DNA from 4 places in the Kitasatospora sp. NPDC001309 genome. Region 4 is predicted to be linked to each of the others. Evidence: riboswitches for the same ligand, from Rfam matches in the RefSeq annotation. Region 4 holds a riboswitch; each other region holds the start of a gene.
What was found. Region 4 has a riboswitch for cyclic di-AMP ahead of ACFY2K_RS18830 (peptidoglycan DD-metalloendopeptidase family protein). Riboswitches for the same ligand answer to the same signal wherever they lie in the genome.
Positions count from the first base shown of each region.

Region 1: it holds a riboswitch for cyclic di-AMP, as region 4 does, so the genes downstream of both, ACFY2K_RS05775 (hypothetical protein) here and ACFY2K_RS18830 (peptidoglycan DD-metalloendopeptidase family protein) in region 4, are expected to answer to the same signal.
Region 2: it holds a riboswitch for cyclic di-AMP, as region 4 does, so the genes downstream of both, ACFY2K_RS33465 (M23 family metallopeptidase) here and ACFY2K_RS18830 (peptidoglycan DD-metalloendopeptidase family protein) in region 4, are expected to answer to the same signal.
Region 3: it holds a riboswitch for cyclic di-AMP, as region 4 does, so the genes downstream of both, ACFY2K_RS29520 (transglycosylase family protein) here and ACFY2K_RS18830 (peptidoglycan DD-metalloendopeptidase family protein) in region 4, are expected to answer to the same signal.

Region 1 is NZ_JBIAXC010000004.1:95,383-99,675, reverse strand. It holds gene ACFY2K_RS05790 (TetR/AcrR family transcriptional regulator) at 1-47, shown strand, start outside; gene ACFY2K_RS05785 (alpha/beta hydrolase) at 352-1,512, shown strand; gene ACFY2K_RS05780 (MoaF N-terminal domain-containing protein) at 1,586-1,915, opposite strand; cyclic di-AMP (ydaO/yuaA leader) riboswitch at 2,360-2,467, shown strand; gene ACFY2K_RS05775 (hypothetical protein) at 2,475-3,815, shown strand; gene ACFY2K_RS05770 (hypothetical protein) at 3,896-4,293, opposite strand, start outside.
Region 2 is NZ_JBIAXC010000044.1:25,785-30,077, reverse strand. It holds gene ACFY2K_RS33480 (TetR/AcrR family transcriptional regulator) at 887-1,468, opposite strand; gene ACFY2K_RS33475 (alpha/beta fold hydrolase) at 1,497-2,321, opposite strand; gene ACFY2K_RS33470 (YiaA/YiaB family inner membrane protein) at 2,424-2,714, opposite strand; cyclic di-AMP (ydaO/yuaA leader) riboswitch at 2,910-3,068, shown strand; gene ACFY2K_RS33465 (M23 family metallopeptidase) at 3,081-3,944, shown strand; gene ACFY2K_RS33460 (hypothetical protein) at 4,003-4,293, opposite strand, start outside.
Region 3 is NZ_JBIAXC010000034.1:102,078-106,370, forward strand. It holds gene ACFY2K_RS29515 (LacI family DNA-binding transcriptional regulator) at 6-1,025, shown strand; gene ACFY2K_RS29520 (transglycosylase family protein) at 1,267-2,559, opposite strand; cyclic di-AMP (ydaO/yuaA leader) riboswitch at 2,567-2,737, opposite strand; gene ACFY2K_RS29525 (hypothetical protein) at 3,215-4,165, opposite strand.
Region 4 is NZ_JBIAXC010000017.1:35,479-39,771, reverse strand. It holds gene ACFY2K_RS18835 (DUF2470 domain-containing protein) at 1-568, shown strand, start outside; gene ACFY2K_RS18830 (peptidoglycan DD-metalloendopeptidase family protein) at 829-1,794, opposite strand; cyclic di-AMP (ydaO/yuaA leader) riboswitch at 1,797-1,979, opposite strand; gene ACFY2K_RS18825 (MFS transporter) at 2,292-3,833, shown strand; gene purB (adenylosuccinate lyase) at 3,841-4,293, opposite strand, start outside.

The DNA of each region.
Region 1 (4,293 bases), on a different contig from region 4:
AACTCACGGCGGGGCTGCGCCTGTGGGCCCGGCCGACGGGGGAGTAGCGACCCAGCGGTGAGCGGATGACAGCGGACAGGTGACAGCAGCCGGATGACGGATAACAGATAGCGGCGAACAGATGACAGAGAACAACTTTCGAAATCTGTTATCTGTTATCCGTTCGCTGTCATCTGTTATCTGAAAGTTGAAATCTGTCATCTGTTCGCCGCTTGCCCACAGCCCCCGATCAGCTTCCTCCCAGCTCCCGCTAGGGTTGGTGCGCGCGCCCCGGTGGGGGAACCGGGGTGACCTCCTCGGATGTCCCTGAGCGGAGGGGGCGGGAGTTCGAGGCGTGGGAGCAACTGGAACATGGGTCTGACGAGCCACAAGGTGCTGGCACTGGCCGTGCTGATGGCGGTCGTGGTGATGGTCGGCACGGTCTGGCTCTGGCCCAGACTCGCCCGGAAGAGCTGGCAGGCGGTGCTCGGCCGGATCGGCGCGCTGCTCGCGACCCAGCTGGCGGTGCTCGCCGCGCTCGGGCTGGTGGCGAACAACTACTTCGCCTTCTACAGCAGTTGGGACGACCTGATGGGCACGGGCAGCACCGGCCCGGTCGTCATCCACAACAAGGCGGACGCCTCCGGCCGACTGCTGGTCGAGACCATAGGCCAGGCGTCGGTCAAGGGCGGCGGCGCGATGGGCCGTGAGCCCGGCCAGTCCGGCGAGATCCGCAAGGTCCGGATCGACGGCAAGGAGAGCCGGCTGTCGACCGAGGGCTTCGTCTACCTGCCGCCGCAGTACTTCCAGCCCGAGTACGCGCAGAAGCAGTTCCCGGCCGTGATCGTCAGCACCGGATTCCCAGGAATCGCCGAGAACCTGATCACCCGCTTCAACTACCCGGGCGCCGCGCTCAAGCTGCTGCAGGAGGGCCGGATGCAGCCGACCGTCATGGTCCTGATGCGTCCCTCGCCCGCCCTGCCGCAGGACACCGAGTGCGAGGACATCCCGGGCGGCGCCCAGTCCGACACGTACTTCACCAAGGACGTCCCGTCGGCGATCCAGGCCAGCTACCGGGTCTCGGCCGACCCCCGGGCCTGGGCCTTCATGGGCAACTCCACCGGCGGCTACTGCGCGCTCAAGCTGGCCATGCGCCACCCGGACGTCTTCCCGACCGCCGTGTCCCTGTCCGGGTACTACGAGGCGGCCGACGACCCGACCACCGGCGACCTCTTCGGCGGCAGCAAGCAGCGCCGCGACGAGGCCGACCTGATGTGGCGGTTGAAGAACATGCCGCAGCCGGACGTCTCCGTGCTGCTGGCCGGCACCAAGAAGGGCGACGGCAACTACAAGCACGACACCGAGGCGTTCATCGACGCCGCGAGGAGCCCGATGAAGGTCTCCTACAGCATGCTCGAGAACGGCGGCCACAACTTCGAGACCTGGAGCGCCCTGCTGCCGTCCTCGCTGGAGTGGCTGTCCCAGCACCTCAAGGTCCCGAACCAGCCGGGCCACCCGGGCCAGACCGTCTGACGGCGCCGCCCGCGGAACGCACCGAACCCCCGGAAGCCTCGGCTCCCGGGGGTTCGGTGCGTTCCGGCGCCGGTCAGGCGACCCGTTCCAGCGTCCCGGTGTGCAGCTGGCCGACCCGGCCGCCCTCGCCCTCGAAGGTCCAGAAGGCCCGTACGGTCAGCGCGTTGAGGTCCATCACGTGACTGACGGTGATCCCGCTCTGCTCCGTCCAGCTGATGAAGTAGATCTCCGGCGCGACCTCGGCGACGTGCAGCCGCACGTCCTCCCACTGGCCCGCCGACTCACCGAGGCCCTCCCAGCGCAGCCGGGTGCCGTCGGCCGAGTAGGAGTTGCGGAAGGCCGCGCCGTTGTCGGCCCGGAAGACGTAGGTACGGCCGGCGAAGGCGGGCAGGGACGCGGTCATGGTGGGGCGGAACCTCTTCTCTGGAACGGGGGACGGGTCGTACGGCTCCGGCCGGTGCTCTTGTGCACCGCGGAAAATCCCAGGGCTCCAATTTATCCGATGGGGCGGACTCGGGCGGCTCCACGCCACGGCGGTCACACACGGTCCGCCACCGCCGCGCCGCGCACCGTGTGTGACCCCCATCCCGGGCGGGCCCGGCGGGGCCGCGGGTCGGCGTCGGCTCCATTGATCAACTCGGCCGCCACGCAGCGTCGTTGATCGACACCACTGTGAGCTGCGCGACAACCGGCCCCATGAGGTTGTCCGTCCACGGACGGCCTGCCTAGCCTGCAGTCGTCGTCCGCTGTCGCGGACCCCGCCGCCGGGACGCCGAGTCCCGTCCACCCGCCGGCGAGTACCCGAGCACCACAGCGGACGGGAGCGGGGGAACCAAGGTCAGCGCCCGGCCCGTACGCACCAGCGTGCGGGGCGTGGCTAGGGGTGAAGCCGCTCCACAGGCGGCCGGGCAACTGCAGCCCGAATCCGACAGCTCACCTCGCAGGCGTGGCAGAGGACCCCCATGCACCAGCCTGCCCGGCGCCGTCGCGCGCCCCGCCACGCCCGTCCGTCCCACCGCGGCCGCAACGCCGCCCTCGCCACGACCGGGGCGCTCGCCATCACCGGCGCCGGCCTGCTCGGCCTGCCGTCCGTCTCCGGCGCCCAGGCCGCCACCGGCCCGACCGTCACCCAGGACCGGCTCGCCCCCGCCACCATGGTCGCCGGCAGGGCCGGCACCGCCTCGCTGGCCCTGCACTCCTCGTCCTGCTTCACCGCCAAGACCGTCGGCGTCGGCGTCCGTGACGCGCGCGGCACCAACCTGGACTTCCCGGGCAACGCGAGCAACGTGCAGATCTGCCCCGGCGGACTCACCTACACCAGCGCCGCCCGCACCCTGGCCGCCGGGGCGTACACCCAGTTCGGCTTCTGGCAGGACCTCGGCGGCGCCTGGCACAACCTGCCCTCGCAGCAGCTGGTGGTCTCGGCCACGGGTTCGCCCACGCCGGCTCCGTCCCCGACGGCGACCCCGACGGCGAAGCCCACCCCCTCCCCGACCGCGACCGCGAGCCCGACGGCGAAGCCCACCGCGACCGCGTCCCCCACCGCGAGCCCGACCGCGACGCCGACCCCCACCGCCACGGCCACCCCGACGACCCCGGCGCCGTCCTCCCCGATCGCCGGCAAGTCGCTGACCTGGTCCGACGAGTTCAACGGCCCGATCAACTGGGGCCAGCGCTGGGTCGGCGACAAGAGCACCTCGTACAAGTACGGGAACCACAACCCGGACGACAACAAGCTCGACTGGCTGAACAAGGACAACGTCACCGTCGCGAACGGCGTCGCCACCTTCACCGCCACCCCGGGCGGGCCGACGCTGGAGAACGGCAAGCAGTCCTGGAACACCGGCTTCCTGACCACCGAGGGCTCCGCCGAGGGCTTCCAGGTCAAGACCGGCGACTACGCCGAGACCCGGGTCAAGCTGCCCGCCGGCACCGGCGCCTGGCCCGCCCTGTGGACCTGGAAGAACGGCAACGGGGAGATCGACTCCTTCGAGTACCACCCCGACAACCCGAACCTGCTGGAGCTGACCAACCACGTCAACCCCGGCAACCCCGACTACTACACCGACGCGAGCGCCATCGGCACCGACCAGTGGGTGACCATCGGCACCTACTACGGCGCCAACTCGGTGGACTGGTACGTCAACGGCGTCAAGGTGTTCTCGGACGGCAAGGGCGTCGGGGCCAACTTCTCGGCGTACCTGATCCTCAACCTCTCGGTGAGCGCCGGCAAGTACCACCCGGCCCCGCAGGGGAACACCCCGATCACCATGGCCGCCGAATACGTCCGCGTCTACCGGTAACCACGAGCCCGCCCCACCGGTCATCGGAGGCCCGGCAGCCGCTCGCCGGCGGCCGGTGACCGGTGGGGCGATCCGTCGCGTCAGTCGCCGGTCGTCTCGACGACCTTGATGTCGAACTCCTCCCGGTGGCCCCTGCCGCCGGGGTCGTCCGCGCTGCGCACCTCGACCGAGCCGCCCTCCAGGACCCCGAGTGGGAGCTTGTCGGAGAGCCGGACCGGGACGAGGGCGGTCACGGTGCGCCCGTCCGGCAGCCCGGGACCGAACACGCAGCGCACCTGCCGGCCGCGCGAGATGACCGCACAGTCCTCGGGGTAGTACGGGCCTTCCGGGGTCACCCCGTTCGGCAGGGTGACCGTGATCGTGAGCGGTGAGGCGGTGGTGTCCGGGCCGAGATTGGCGACGAAGGCGTGGATCGTGGTGGCGCCGCCGGGCGGCGCCGGATCCGGGTCGATCCGGACCACCTCCAGGTGGGAGCGGG
Region 2 (4,293 bases), on a different contig from region 4:
GCTCCGTGCTCCCTCCGCCGCTTCCTGCGCACAGCCCCCGCCTGTGGGAGAGACCGGCCTCCTCGCCGAGGCGCCCGCCTGATCCTGCCGATCGGCAGAGCCGCGCCCTTCGGCTGCCCCGGTCGTCCCCGCCGGGCTCCTTCTCGACCGGCCTCGCACGAGAAGTCGATAGGGCCGACTTCTGGTGCGCCCACCAATGCCGCAGCGCTTCTCCGCCCCCGAGGCCCGCGGCCGGTCGCCCTGTAGGCCCCTTGCCTACGTGGTGCTGCGCAGGAAGTCGGCCAGTCTCCCCCGGCCGCGCCGGCCCAGCGGGCAACCTCGCCTCGCCAGGAGTCGGCCAGGTCGACTTCCTGTGCGCTTCCCCGGCCTAGCTGGCAGCCTCGCGCCACTGGAAGTCGGCCGGCTCGACTTCCAATGCGTGGCCCAGGCTCTGCCCTGGGGGCTTCTGCGATGGGGTTCCGTGGGAGCGGCGAGCGCGGGAAGTTGGTGGGCCCGACTTCTGGTGCGCCCGCCGACGCCGCCGCGTTCCTCTGTGGCCCGAGGTGCGTGTGCCGGTCGCCCTGTAGGCCCCCTGCCTACGTGGTGTTGCGCAGGAAGTCGGCCAGGTCGACTTCCTGCGCACTACTCCGGCCCCGCGGGTGGTCGATGGGCTGGCGGCCGTTGCCCGCTCAGGTCGACCGATCAGCAGCCCGCGCCACTGGAAGTCGGCCGGGCCGACTTCCTGCGCGCGGTCCGGGCTCCGCTCCGGTGGGCTTCTGCGGTGCGGTTTCGCGGGGTTGCGGTCGCGAGAAGTCGGCCGACCGGCAGCCCCGCCGCACCAGAAGTCGGCCGGGCCGACTTCCTGCGCCGCTCAGGTGCTGTGCGGGTGGGGGTGGGCCCGGGGTGGTCAGGCGGGGGTGGCGGTGCCGGGCCAGGTGTGGAGGGCGGTGGTGAGGGTGGTGATGAGGCGGTCGTGGGTGGTGGTGAGGTCCTCGGCGAGTTGGAAGGCGCCGGCGATGGAGAGGGAGGCGAAGCCGTGGGCGAGGGAGCGGACGGTGCGGGCGGCGTGGATGGCTTCGGGGCCGTCGAGGCCGTAGCCGCGGAGGACGGCGATGATGACGCCGACGAGCCGGGTGGCGGCGCGGGTGAGGTCGTCGTCGGGCTGGGGTGCCTGGGGGAGGGCGGCGTAGCGGTGGGGGTGCGCGGTGGCGTAGGCCTGGTAGGCGCGTAGGACGGCGGTGACGGCGTCGTCCCCGCTGCGGCCGACGGCGGCGTCCGCGAGCCGGTCGGCGAGCTCCTCGGTGACCCGGACGGCGATGAGGCGCCGTAGTTCGCCGAGTCCGCCGCTGACGTGCTTGTACAGCGAGGGGGTGGCGACGCCGGCCCGGGTGGCGACGGAGGCGAGGGTGAGGGCTTCACCGCCCTGGTCGTCGATGAGGGCGAGGGCGTGGTCGACGACCTGATCGGGGGTCAGTCCTACGCGGGGCATGGCTTCGTTTCTCCGTACGGGCGGGGGTTCAGGCGAGTTCGGCGAGGAAGGGCAGCAGGGCGTCGGCGACGGCCTGCGGGTTGTCGGCCATCGGGTAGTGCCCGGACCCTTCGATCATCACCTTGCGGGCGCCGAGCTTCTCGGCCTGGAGGTCGGCGACGGCCTCGGGCTTCGGGAAGTCGGGGTCCTTGCTGCCCATGAGGACGAGGGCCGGGCAGCGGACGGCCGCGCACCAGCCGACGGGTGCGGAGTCGCCGGTGACGTGGCCGCGGGTGGCGGTCCGCCGGCCGGGGGTGCGCAGGGCGGCGACGAGTCCGTCGACGTAGCCGTCGAGGTCGGCGGGGCGGGGGCCGGGGTAGGCCATCTTGCGCAGGTAGAAGCCCCAGACGCCGGGCCACCGGACCATGGCGGCGCCCATGACGACCATGACGCCCTGCATGAGGGCGTTGGCGCGGTGTTCGACGAAGGCGTCGATCAGGGCGATCCCGGCGACCCGCTGGGGTGCGTCGCCGGCGACCTTGACGACCGTCGCCCCGGTGTAGGACTGCCCGACCAGGACGGCCCGTTCGATGCCGAGGTGGTCGAGCAGGGCGAGGACGTCGGTGGCGACGGCGGCGGGGCCGTAGTCGTCCCAGACGATCGAGGAGTCGCCGAAGCCGCGCAGGTCCATGGTGACGACCCGGTGGCCGGCGGCGGTGAGCAGCGGGTGCAGGTGCCGGTAGGCGCGGCGGGAGTCGAGCATTCCGGGGAGGAGGACGACGGGGGTGCCGTCGCCCTGCCGGGTGTCGTCGTAGGCGAGGCGGCCGCCGGGGACGTCGAGGTACTGGGTGCTCGGGGTGCTGGTGCCGTTCATGGTGGCCTCCGCCGACTCGCTCGTTTCTGCCTGTAGCCATAAAGCTAAGGCTAATAGCCTTAGCCGTCAAGCGTCCGGCCGGTACCGGGGGCGCCCTTCCGTTCACGCCCCCTCGATCCGGAAGGGGTCGTGCTCGCTGAGCAGCTTCTCCAGCCGGGCCTGGTCGACCCGGGCGACGGTGTCCGAGGACTCCTGCCGGTCCCGGACCACCTTGGCCAGCGTGAACGAGGAGGTGACGGTGTAGAGGAGGCCGATCCCGAGGAAGGCCCGGGTCCAGCCGCCGACCGGCAGGTAGGCGATCCCGGCGGCGAGGGCGGTGCCGGAGAGGGCGAAGGAGAGGACGGCCTGGACGAAGTACGCGGCCGTGGTCCGTGACTGCATCGGTGTGCTCATGGCGCCAGGATGCGGCGGGGCGGCCGGGTCGCACATGAGTAGGAGTACTCAGATGGGCCGGGTGGCTGAGGGGTCGTTCGTTGACGTCCGATCACCTGTTCCCAGCGACCCCGAGCGGATGGCTTGGAATCGGAGCGTCCTAGGATTAACGTCTGATAACGCAGCGCGGTCGTCAATGCCGTACCCAGACGGCACCGTGCGCCGTCGCCTAATCCCACCGACCGGCCTCCGGGCAGGTCAGGGAGCCGGGGAACCACGTTCCTTGGGGTGAATCGGCGGGGCTCCGGCCCGGCCGTAGGAGACCTTCCTGCTCCGAACCCGTCAGCTAACCCGGTAGGCGCGAAGGAAGGAAAGGAGCGCGCCTCCGTGGCGTCGACGCACACCCCGGCACACCCGGCCGGCCCCGCAGCCGGTACCCGGCTCCTCGACCACCCCGGCCCGCACGGTGCCGAGCCCCGCGACGGCGGGTCCGCCGGACCGGCCGAGCCGTACGCCCCGGAAGCCGAGGCCAACCGCCACCGGATGCCGCGTCAGACCCGCGGCGCCTCCCCGCTGCTCGGCGTCACCGCCGTCGCCGCCACCCTGGGCGCCACCGGCTTCGCCTCCGCGACCCCGGCCGCCGCGCCCGCCGTCGAGGCCCCGGACGAGACGGTCGCCCTGGCCGCCGACCCCGGCCTCGCGCTCGCCGCCCGGATCCAGCAGCAGGCCGACAGCCAGCGCACCGCCGCCGAGGAGGGCGCCCGGGTCCAGGCCGCCCAGGAGGCCGAGGCCAAGGCCGCCGCCAAGGAGGCGGAGGCCAAGCGCGCCGCCGAGGAGGCCGAGCGGGCCAAGGCCGCCGCCCTCACCCTGCCGGTCAAGGACTACGACCTCTCCGCCCACTACGGCCAGAGCGCCCGCTACTGGGCCCACCTGCACACCGGCCTGGACTTCGCGGCCGACACCGGCACCGCGGTCTACGCCGTCGGCCAGGGCACCGTCACCTCGGCCGGCTGGTCCGGCTCGTACGGCTACCGGATCGTCGAGACCCTGCCCGACGGCACCGAGATCTGGTACTGCCACCTCTCCTCGATCATCAAGGGCTCCGGCAAGGTCACCGCCGGCCAGCAGATCGGCAAGGTCGGCGCGACCGGCAACGTCACCGGCCCGCACCTGCACCTGGAGGTCCGCCCCGGCGGCGGCGCCCCGGTCGACCCGGAGACCTGGCTCCAGCAGCGCGGCCTCACCCCGTAGGACCGACGGACGTGGCAGGGCCCCGGGCGGCGCACGCCCGGGGCCCTGCCACGTCGGCTCACTGCTGCTCCTGCTCCTGAGGCTCCTCCGACCCCTCCGGCTCCTCCTGCTCCTCCTGCTCCTCCGCGGGCAGCTGCGCCAGGTAGGCGTCGATCTCGGCCGCTCCCGGCTCCGGCGCGAGCTCCGGGAACTCCTCCACCAGCAGGCGCGGCAGCCCGGGCACCGTCCATTCGCCGAGCAGGTCGAGCGCCGCCTCGGCCGCCGCCGCCTCGAACTCCTCGAAGCCACCGGTCAGTTCGTCCGGCATCGGGCGCCCCAACGCGTTCAGCTCGGCCAGGTTGCGGTAGCT
Region 3 (4,293 bases), on a different contig from region 4:
GGCCCGTGACTACGGCGCGACTCTCAGACATCGCGGCGCAGGCGGGGGTCAGCGAAGCCACCGTCTCCCGCGTGCTCAACGGCAAGGCGAACGTCTCCGCGGCCACCAGGCAGACCGTCCTGGCGGCGCTCGACGTGCTCGGCTACGAGCGGCCGACCCGGCTGCGCCAGCGCAGTGCGGGCCTGATCGGGCTGATCACACCGGAGTTGAGCAACCCGATCTTCCCCGCGCTGGCCCAGGTGATCGAGCAGGTGCTGAGCCGGCACGGGTTCACCCCGGTGCTGTGCACCCAGACGCCCGGCGGGTCCACCGAGGACGAACTGGTCGAGATGCTGGTCGACCGGGGGGTGGCGGGCATTGTCTTCGTCTCCGGGCTGCACGCCGACTCCACGGCCGACCACGACCGCTACGCCCGGCTGTCCGGGCGCGGGGTGCCGTTCGTGCTGATCAACGGCTACAGCGAGAAGATCGAGGCGCCGTTCATCTCGCCGGACGACCGCTCCGCGATGTGGATGGCCGTCCAGCACCTGGCCGAGCTCGGGCACGAGCGGATCGGCCTGGCGGTCGGGCAGCGGCGGTACGTGCCGGTGCTGCGCAAGATCGAGGGCTTCACGGCGGCGATGCGCGAGGTGCTCGGGCGCAGCCGGGAGGAGGCCGAGGACCTCGTCCACCACACGCTGTTCAGCGTGGAGGGCGGGCACGCGGCGGCCGGCGCCCTGCTCGACAAGGGCTGCACGGCGATCGTCTGCGGCAGCGACATGATGGCGCTCGGCGCGATCCGGGCGGTGCGCCAGCGCGGGCTGTCGGTGCCGCAGGACGTCTCGGTGGTCGGCTTCGACGACTCGCCGCTGATCGCCTTCACCGAGCCGCCGTTGACCACCATCCGCCAGCCGGTCGAGGCGATGGCGACGGCGGCGGTGGACGCGCTGCTGGAGGAGGTCGGCGGGAACTCCGCCCAGCGCGGGGAGTTCATGTTCCAGCCGGAGCTGGTGATGCGCGGGTCCACCGGGGCCTGCGCGCGCTGAGAACGGGTGGTCCGGGCGGACCGGGCCGACCGACGGGCCCCGGAGGGCGGTTGCTCTCCGGGGCCCGTCGGCGTGCTGTGCCCGGGGGCGGTCGGTCCGGATCTGTCAGATCGGCCGGTCCGGTCGGCCGGCGGTCGGTCGGACCGGCTGGGTGTACGGGCACGCCGGAGCCCCGGGAGGAGCGGAGGCTCCTCCCGGGGCTCCGGCGTCAGCCGTCGGCGGCCGCGCGGTCCCTGGTCGCTCAGACCCGGCCGGCGAAGTCCGGGGCCCAGTTGGCGACGGTCTGGAGACGGACGCCCGAGCTCGGGTTGGCGGCCTCGACGTACTGGCCGTTGCCGATGTAGATGGCGACGTGGTAGACGCCCGAGTCCTGGCCGTTGTTGGACCAGAACAGCAGGTCGCCCGGCTGCAGGCTGTCCAGCGAGACGTGGGTGCTGGCGGCGGCCTGGTCGGCGGCGACGCGCGGGATGTTGATGCCCGCGGCGCGCAGCGCGGCCTGGGTCAGGCCGGAGCAGTCCCAGCCGCCGTTGCCGGTGCCGCCGTAGACGTACGCCTGGCCGACCTTCGACTGGGCGAAGGAGACCGCGGCGGCCATGCTGCCGGAGGCGGCCGGGGCCGGGGCCGGGGTCTGCGCCTGGGCGGCGGGCTTCGACGCGGGCTTGGTGGCGGACGGCTTGCTCTGGGCGGTCGGCTTGGCGTTCACGGCACCGCCGTTCGAGGCCTGGCCGGCCTTCTTCGAGCGGTCGAACCAGGTGAAGTCCGAGCCGGACTTGGCGGCGGAGCCGTCGGCCTGGGCCGAGGTGCCGTCACCGAAGGTCAGCTGCTGGCCCGGGTAGATGGTGTCCGGGCCCTCGGTCAGGGTGCTGCGGTTGAGGTCGTACAGCCGCTGCCAGCCGCCCTGGACGTTGTGCTTGTCGGCGATCGAGGACAGCCAGTCGCCGTCGACGACGGTGTAGCCGCCGGCCTGGGCCTGCGCCTGGCGCTTCTGGGCCCAGGTGCTGTCGGCGGACGGGGCGGAGGCGGCCGCGGCGTCGTCGGAGGCCTGGGCCTGGTCCTGCGCGGGGGCGGCGGGCTTCGCGGCCGGCTTGCTCGGGGCGGCCGGCTTGGCGGCGGGCTTGGCCGCGGTGGAGCCGGCCGAGGTGTCGACGGTGGGCGCGGCGCCGCCCTTGGTCAGACCGGCCTGGACGGAGCAGACCGGCCAGGCGCCGGGGCCCTGCGAGGCAAGGACCTTCTCGGCGACGGAGATCTGCTGGTCCTTGGTGGCCTGGTCGGCCTGCGGGGCGTAGCTGGTGCCGCCGAAGGCGGCCCAGGTGCTGGAGGTGAACTGGAGGCCGCCGTAGAAGCCGTTGCCGGTGTTGATGCTCCAGTTGCCGCTGCTCTCGCACTGGGCGACCTTGTCCCAGGTGGCGACGGAGGCGGCGTTCGCGGTGCCGGTGGTGAGGCAGGGGACGGTGAGGCCGACGCCGGCGACGCCGAGGGCGGCGATCACGCGACGGGTGCGGCTGGACAGGCGGTTGCCGTTGGAAGGCAGCATGAAGACGCGGTCCTCTCCCACGCCTGCGAGGTGAGCTGTCGGATTCGGGCTGGAGTTGCCCGGCCGCGCTGTGGGCGCGGCTTCACCCCTAGCCCTGGACCGTTCCGGAAAACGGTCCGGGGCGACTTACCTGTGGTTCCCCCGCTCCTGCCGTGATGCGATTTCGCGCTGCCAGGACATCCGACGGCAGGACTCGGCGTCGCGGATGAACTGGGTCCGTGTGGTCACGAACGGGGAGCACGTTAAGCAGACTTAAGTTAAAACTGCAAATACCTGTGATGCGCATCACGGTTTAGTGGAAAACGTCAAATGGGCCGTAATTCATGATCGTAAATGATCGTTTTCCGGCAATATCGCAGCGGATTCTCATAACTGGCTCCGCCTCAGAAAAGAGGTGACGGAGCGTTGGGGCACAAGGGGCGCGCGCCCGAGGCGCGGGGGAGCGGTAGTGAATCGCGCGCTGGGGAACGCGCCCGTCATTCGCCGAGTGTCCATTGACAAATGAGCTGGAAACGGACATTGCGCCGCATTGCCCGCTTAGCGCACCAGCGGGGTGAATCGGAACACGCCGAAAGGGCCCGGAACGAGGTCGTTCCGGGCCCTTTCGGCAGTGCGGGTCCGCCGGCGGTGGCCGACGGGCGTTCAGTGGGTCGTGCTAGCCCTCCACGGGCCCTTCGGCGGCCGCGTGGGCGCGTCGGGAGCCCTCCCCGGCCCCGACGGCGGCCGCGGCCTCCGCCTCGGCCTCGGCGAGCTCCTCCGCCGTCGGCACCGGCAGGGCGGCCAGGTAGGTGGAGGCGATCAGCTGGCCGACCGTCGGGTAGGCGCCCAGCGGCGCGGCCGACGGGCAGCCGGTCTCCTCGGCGGCCGTGGCGAGCAGCTCCGGGTCCGCCTCCGGGCCGATGACGAGCGGGGCCAGGGCCGGGCGCTCGGAGCCGGTCTCCCGGAGGTGGCCGACGGCGGCGGCGACGGAGCCGGGCACGTCGAGCGCGGCGGCGACGACCGGCACGGCCAGTCGGGCGGCCAGCAGCACGCCGGTGATCCCGGCCGCGGCGGCCGCGTCCTCGCCGCCGACGGTGGTCAGGACCACGCCGTCCGCGGCGGTCGCGATGGCGAACAGCCGGGCCCGGTCGGCCCGCGCCAGCCCGGCCTCGGACAGCCGGACGTGGACGGCCTCGGCCAGCAGCGGGTGCGGGCCCAGCGCGTCGGTGACGGTCGCGCCGTACTGGGCGGCGAGGGCGTGAAGCCCGGTCAGGAAGTCGTGCGGGCCCGGGACCAGCGGCACCACCACGGGCGTCGGCAGTCCGGCCTCGGCGGCCGCCTCCAGCAGCTCCGCGACGGTGCGCTCCTGCGGGTCCGCGGCCGCGGCGTCGGCGGCCGGGAGGTAGCCGACCGCGGCCTGGACGCCGGTGTGCTCACTGCGGACGATCGAGAGGAGTTCCTCGACGACCGAACGGGACTCGGGCCCCGCGGTCGCGGGTACGGCGAGCACCAGGGCCGGCGAGCCGGTGCGGATCTCGGGGCGCTCGGGGCGGCGGTGGCGCCCCCGCGCACGGGAACCTGGAGTGCGGACGGGCAGTGGCGCGCCCGGGATGGCTGCGGTGCTCATGCCGGAGATCGTAGGACATCTGCCCGTCAGGCCTGCAGTCGGCTGCCGTACGGGCTTCGGGCGGTCGCGGTGCGGAGGTCGTGTCCCGGCCGCCCCGGTCCGGGGCGATTGCCCACAATCCGGACATT
Region 4 (4,293 bases):
GCGCGCCCCGCTGGACGCCCCGCTCGTCGCGGCCCTCGCCGGCGCCACCGCCACCGACGGCCTGGCCGTCGTGCTCGACGTCACCGACGTCTCCCCCGTGGCCGTCCGCGACCGCATCCGCGGCCGACTCACCCTGGCCGGCCGGCTGCACCTGGCCCACCTCGCCGACGACGGCCTCAGCGTCCACCTGCGGGTCGACGTCGCCCACGCCGTCCTCGCCACCCCGTACGGCACCGGCGCGCTCACCGCCGCCGACCTCTCCCTCGCCGCCCCCGACCCGCTGGCCCGTCACGAGGCCGCCCTGCTCACCCACCTGGCCGACGACCACGCCGACGCCCTCGACCTGCTCACCCGGCTGCTCGACCCGGCGCTGCTCACCCACGGCCCGGCCGTCCGCCCGCTCGCCCTGGACCGCCACGGCCTGGTACTGCGCCTGGACCACTCGCACGGCCACCGCGACGTCCGCCTGGTCTTCCCCGAACCCGCCTGCGACACCGAGGACTTCGGCCACCGGATGCACGACCTGATGGCCGCCGCCGAACACGGCCTCCCGGCCCGCCGCCCCTGACCGCCGCCGCAGTCGGCGCAGTCAGCGCGAATACGAGACGTACCCGTGGACCACGACGACCGAGCGGAGAACGGCAGCGGCCGGCCCGGCCGTACGAGAGGTTGTCCCGTACGGCCGGGCCGGCCTTGGGCGTGTCCCGCGCCCAGGTCCACCGGTGCGGCGATCACCCGGTCGAGCGGTCACCCGACATGACCATCCCGGGCGTCGATTCGCCCCGCACCAGCGGTGGTTCACACGTTCCTGCGGAAGGCCCCGGAGGGTCAGAGCGCGACGCCGTGCGCCCGCAGGTAGGCGACCGGGTCGATGTCCGAGCCGTACTCGGAACCGGTACGGATCTCGAAGTGCAGGTGCGGGCCGGTCACGTTGCCGGTCGCACCGGAGAGGCCGAGCTGCTGGCCGGCGGTGACGGTCTGACCGACGCTCACGCCGATCGAGGACAGGTGCGCGTACTGGGCGTACTTGCCGTCGGCGAGCTTGATCTCGACCTCGTTGCCGTAGGCGCCGTCGCTGCCGGCCTTCACCACGACACCGTTGGCGACGGCGCGCAGCGGGGTGCCGGTGGAGGCGACGAAGTCCTGGCCGGTGTGGTGGCCGGAGGCCCACATCGAGCCGGCCACGCCGTAGGCCTCGCCCAGCACGGGGTTGGCGAGCGGGGCGACGTAGCCGGAGGTGGCGGCGACCGGGGCCGCGGTCACGGCCTGGGCCGGGGCGGCGGTCTGAACCTGGGTCTGCACCTGGGCGCCGGGCTTGGCGGCCTCGGTCCGGACCTGCACCTGGGAGTCCGCGGCAGCGGAGGTGTCCTGGGTGACCGGCGCGGCGGACTTCGCCGGAGCGGCCGGCTTGGCCGGGGCGGCAGGCTTCGCCGGAGCGGCGGCGTGACCGGCGAGGGCCAGCTGCTGACCGGGGAAGATCAGGTTCGGGTCGGCGCCGACCACCGAGCGGTTCTGCTCGTACAGCGCGTGCCAGCCGCCCTCGACGTTCTTGGCGTCGGCGATCTTCGACAGGGTGTCACCGCTGACGACGCGGTAGCTCTGCTGGGCGGCCGGGGCGGCAGCCGGAGCGGCGGCCCCGGAAGCGGCCGGGGCGGTGGTGGCCGCCGGGGCGGTGTGCGCCTGGGCGCTCATCGCGGTCACGAGCGGCAGGACGAACGAGGCCCCGGTGACGGCGGTGGCGATGCCGATGCGGGCGGCACGGGGCAGGGCGATACGACGAGCCTGTGCAGGCATGGAATTTTCCTCTCCGACGCCTGCGAGGTGAGCTGTCGGGTTCGGGCTGGAGTTGCCCGGCCGCATGTGCGGCTTCACCCCAAGCCGGCCCTGGTGGTCCGCGCCCGAAAAGGCGCGAACTCCGGTCCGGCGACTTACCTGTGGGTCCCCCGCTCCTGCCGTACAGAGTTCGGTGCGAGCCACCGGGCAGCGGCAGGACTCGGCGTTCCACCCGGTGGATCCGTCCGGACTGGCCGGGCGGTCGCTGAACTAAAACTCATCCGTTCGGGTGAAGCAATGTCGATCTCTTGAATCGGCAACAACCCCCGCGGCCCCGTCACCCTCCGAATGATCCCTTGCACGCTCCGTGCACGATCCATTCACCCGGCGCCACTGATCCACCACCCTGCGCCGCCGGGACCACCCCCGTGCGACCGTCCGTTCACGCACCGCCACCGACCGACACACCACCCGGTGACCCTTGTCACGTACGCCCCGGCGGGCGCAGGATTCGGCCCGTGGCCACCTCTCAAGCCGGCACTCTGCGCCTGGGCACCGCGCAGGGCCGCTGGGTACTCCTCGCGACAGTGCTCGGCTCCAGCATGGCGATGCTCGACGGCACCGTCGTCAACGTCGCCCTGCCCCGGATCGGCGCCGACCTCGGCGCCTCCCTCGCCTCCCTGCAATGGACCCTGAACGCCTATCTGCTCACCCTGGCCGGCCTGATCCTGCTCGGCGGCGCCCTCGGCGACCGCTACGGACGGCGCCGGGTCTTCCTGATCGGCGTGGTCTGGTTCGCCGTCGCCTCCGCGGCCTGCGCCGCGGCCCCGACCATCCACGTGCTGATCGCCGCCCGCGCCGTCCAGGGCATCGGCGGCGCGCTGCTCACCCCGGGCTCGCTCGCCATGCTCCAGGCGGTCTTCTACCCGGACGACCGCTCGGCGGCGGTCGGCCTCTGGTCCGGCCTGGGCGGGGTGTCGGCGGCCGTCGGCCCCTTCCTCGGCGGCTGGCTGGTGGACGGCCCGGGCTGGCGCTGGATCTTCCTGCTGAACCTGCCGCTGGCCGCCGCCGTGATCGCGGTGACCTCCCGTTACGTCCCGGAGAGCCGGGACGAGTCCGCCGCCGGCCGCTTCGACGTGCCCGGCGCCCTGCTCGCCGCCCTCGCGCTCGGCGCCGTCACCTACGCGCTCACCGCCGCCGGGGAGGGACTGTCCCCCGCCGTCTGGGTCACCGGTGCGATCGGCCTGCTGCTGGCCGCCGCCTTCGTGGCCGTCGAGCGGCGCACGCCCGACCCGATGCTGCCGCTCGGCCTGTTCTCCTCCCGGCTCTTCACCGCCGTGAACCTGGTCACCCTCTGCGTCTACGCGGCGTTCAGCGGGGTCTTCTTCCTGCTGGTGGTGCAGCTGCAGATCGTCTCGGGCTTCTCCCCGCTGGTCTCCGGCTTCGCCCTGGTGCCGATCACGGTGCTGATGCTGACCCTGTCCGCGCGCGCCGGACGGCTCGGCAAGCGGATCGGCCCGCGCGTCCCGCTCACCGTCGGCCCGCTGCTGTGCGCCGCCGGGGTGCTGCTGATGCTGCGCACCGGCCCCGGCTCCTCCTACTGGGCGGACGTGCTGCCCGCGGTCGCGGTGATGGGCTCCGGGATGACGCTGCTGGTCGCCCCGCTGACCGCCACCGTGCTGGCCGCCGTCGAGGTGCGGCACGCGGGCATCGCCAGCGGCGTCAACAACGCCGCCGCCCGCGCGGCCGGCCTGCTCGCGGTCGCCGCCCTGCCGGCCCTGGCCGGACTGAGCGGCGACGCCTACCGGGTGCCCTCCGCGGTGGACTCCGCCTTCCACACCGCGATGCTGATCTGCGCGGGGCTGCTGGCCGCCGGCGGGCTGATCGCCTTCGCCACCGTCCGGGGCAATGTGCTGGCGCCGGAGGAGGAGCACCCGGTGGCCGAGCCGAACTGCGACTGGCCCTGCGCCACCACCACCCCGCCGCTCGACCCGGGCCGCCCCCGGACGCGCGAGGGCCCCGCCACCGGAACGGCGGCAGGGCCCTCGTCAGAGAACTGACTCCTCGTCAGAGGATGTCGCCGGGGGCGTACTTGGCCGCCTCCGGGTAGGCCGCCGCGACGGCCTCCACCTGTCGGACGACCTCGGCGACCTGCGCCCCGGCCGCACCGGTGAAGGACAGCCGGTCGGCGAGCAGCGCGTCCAGCCCGGCCCGGTCCAGCGGGATCCGCTCGTCGGCGGCGAGGCGGTCCAGCAGCTCGTTCTCCCGGGCGCCGGCGCGCATCGCCAGCGCCGAGGCGACGGCGTGCTCCTTGATGACCTCGTGGCCGGTCTCCCGGCCGACGCCCGCACGCACCGCGCCCATCAGCACCTTGGTGGTGGCCAGGAACGGCAGGTAGCGGTCCAGCTCGGCCTCGATCACGGCCGGGAAGGCGCCGAACTCGTCCAGGACGGTGAGGAAGGTCTCCAGCAGGCCGTCGAAGGCGAAGAAGGCGTCCGGCAGCGCGACCCGGCGCACCAC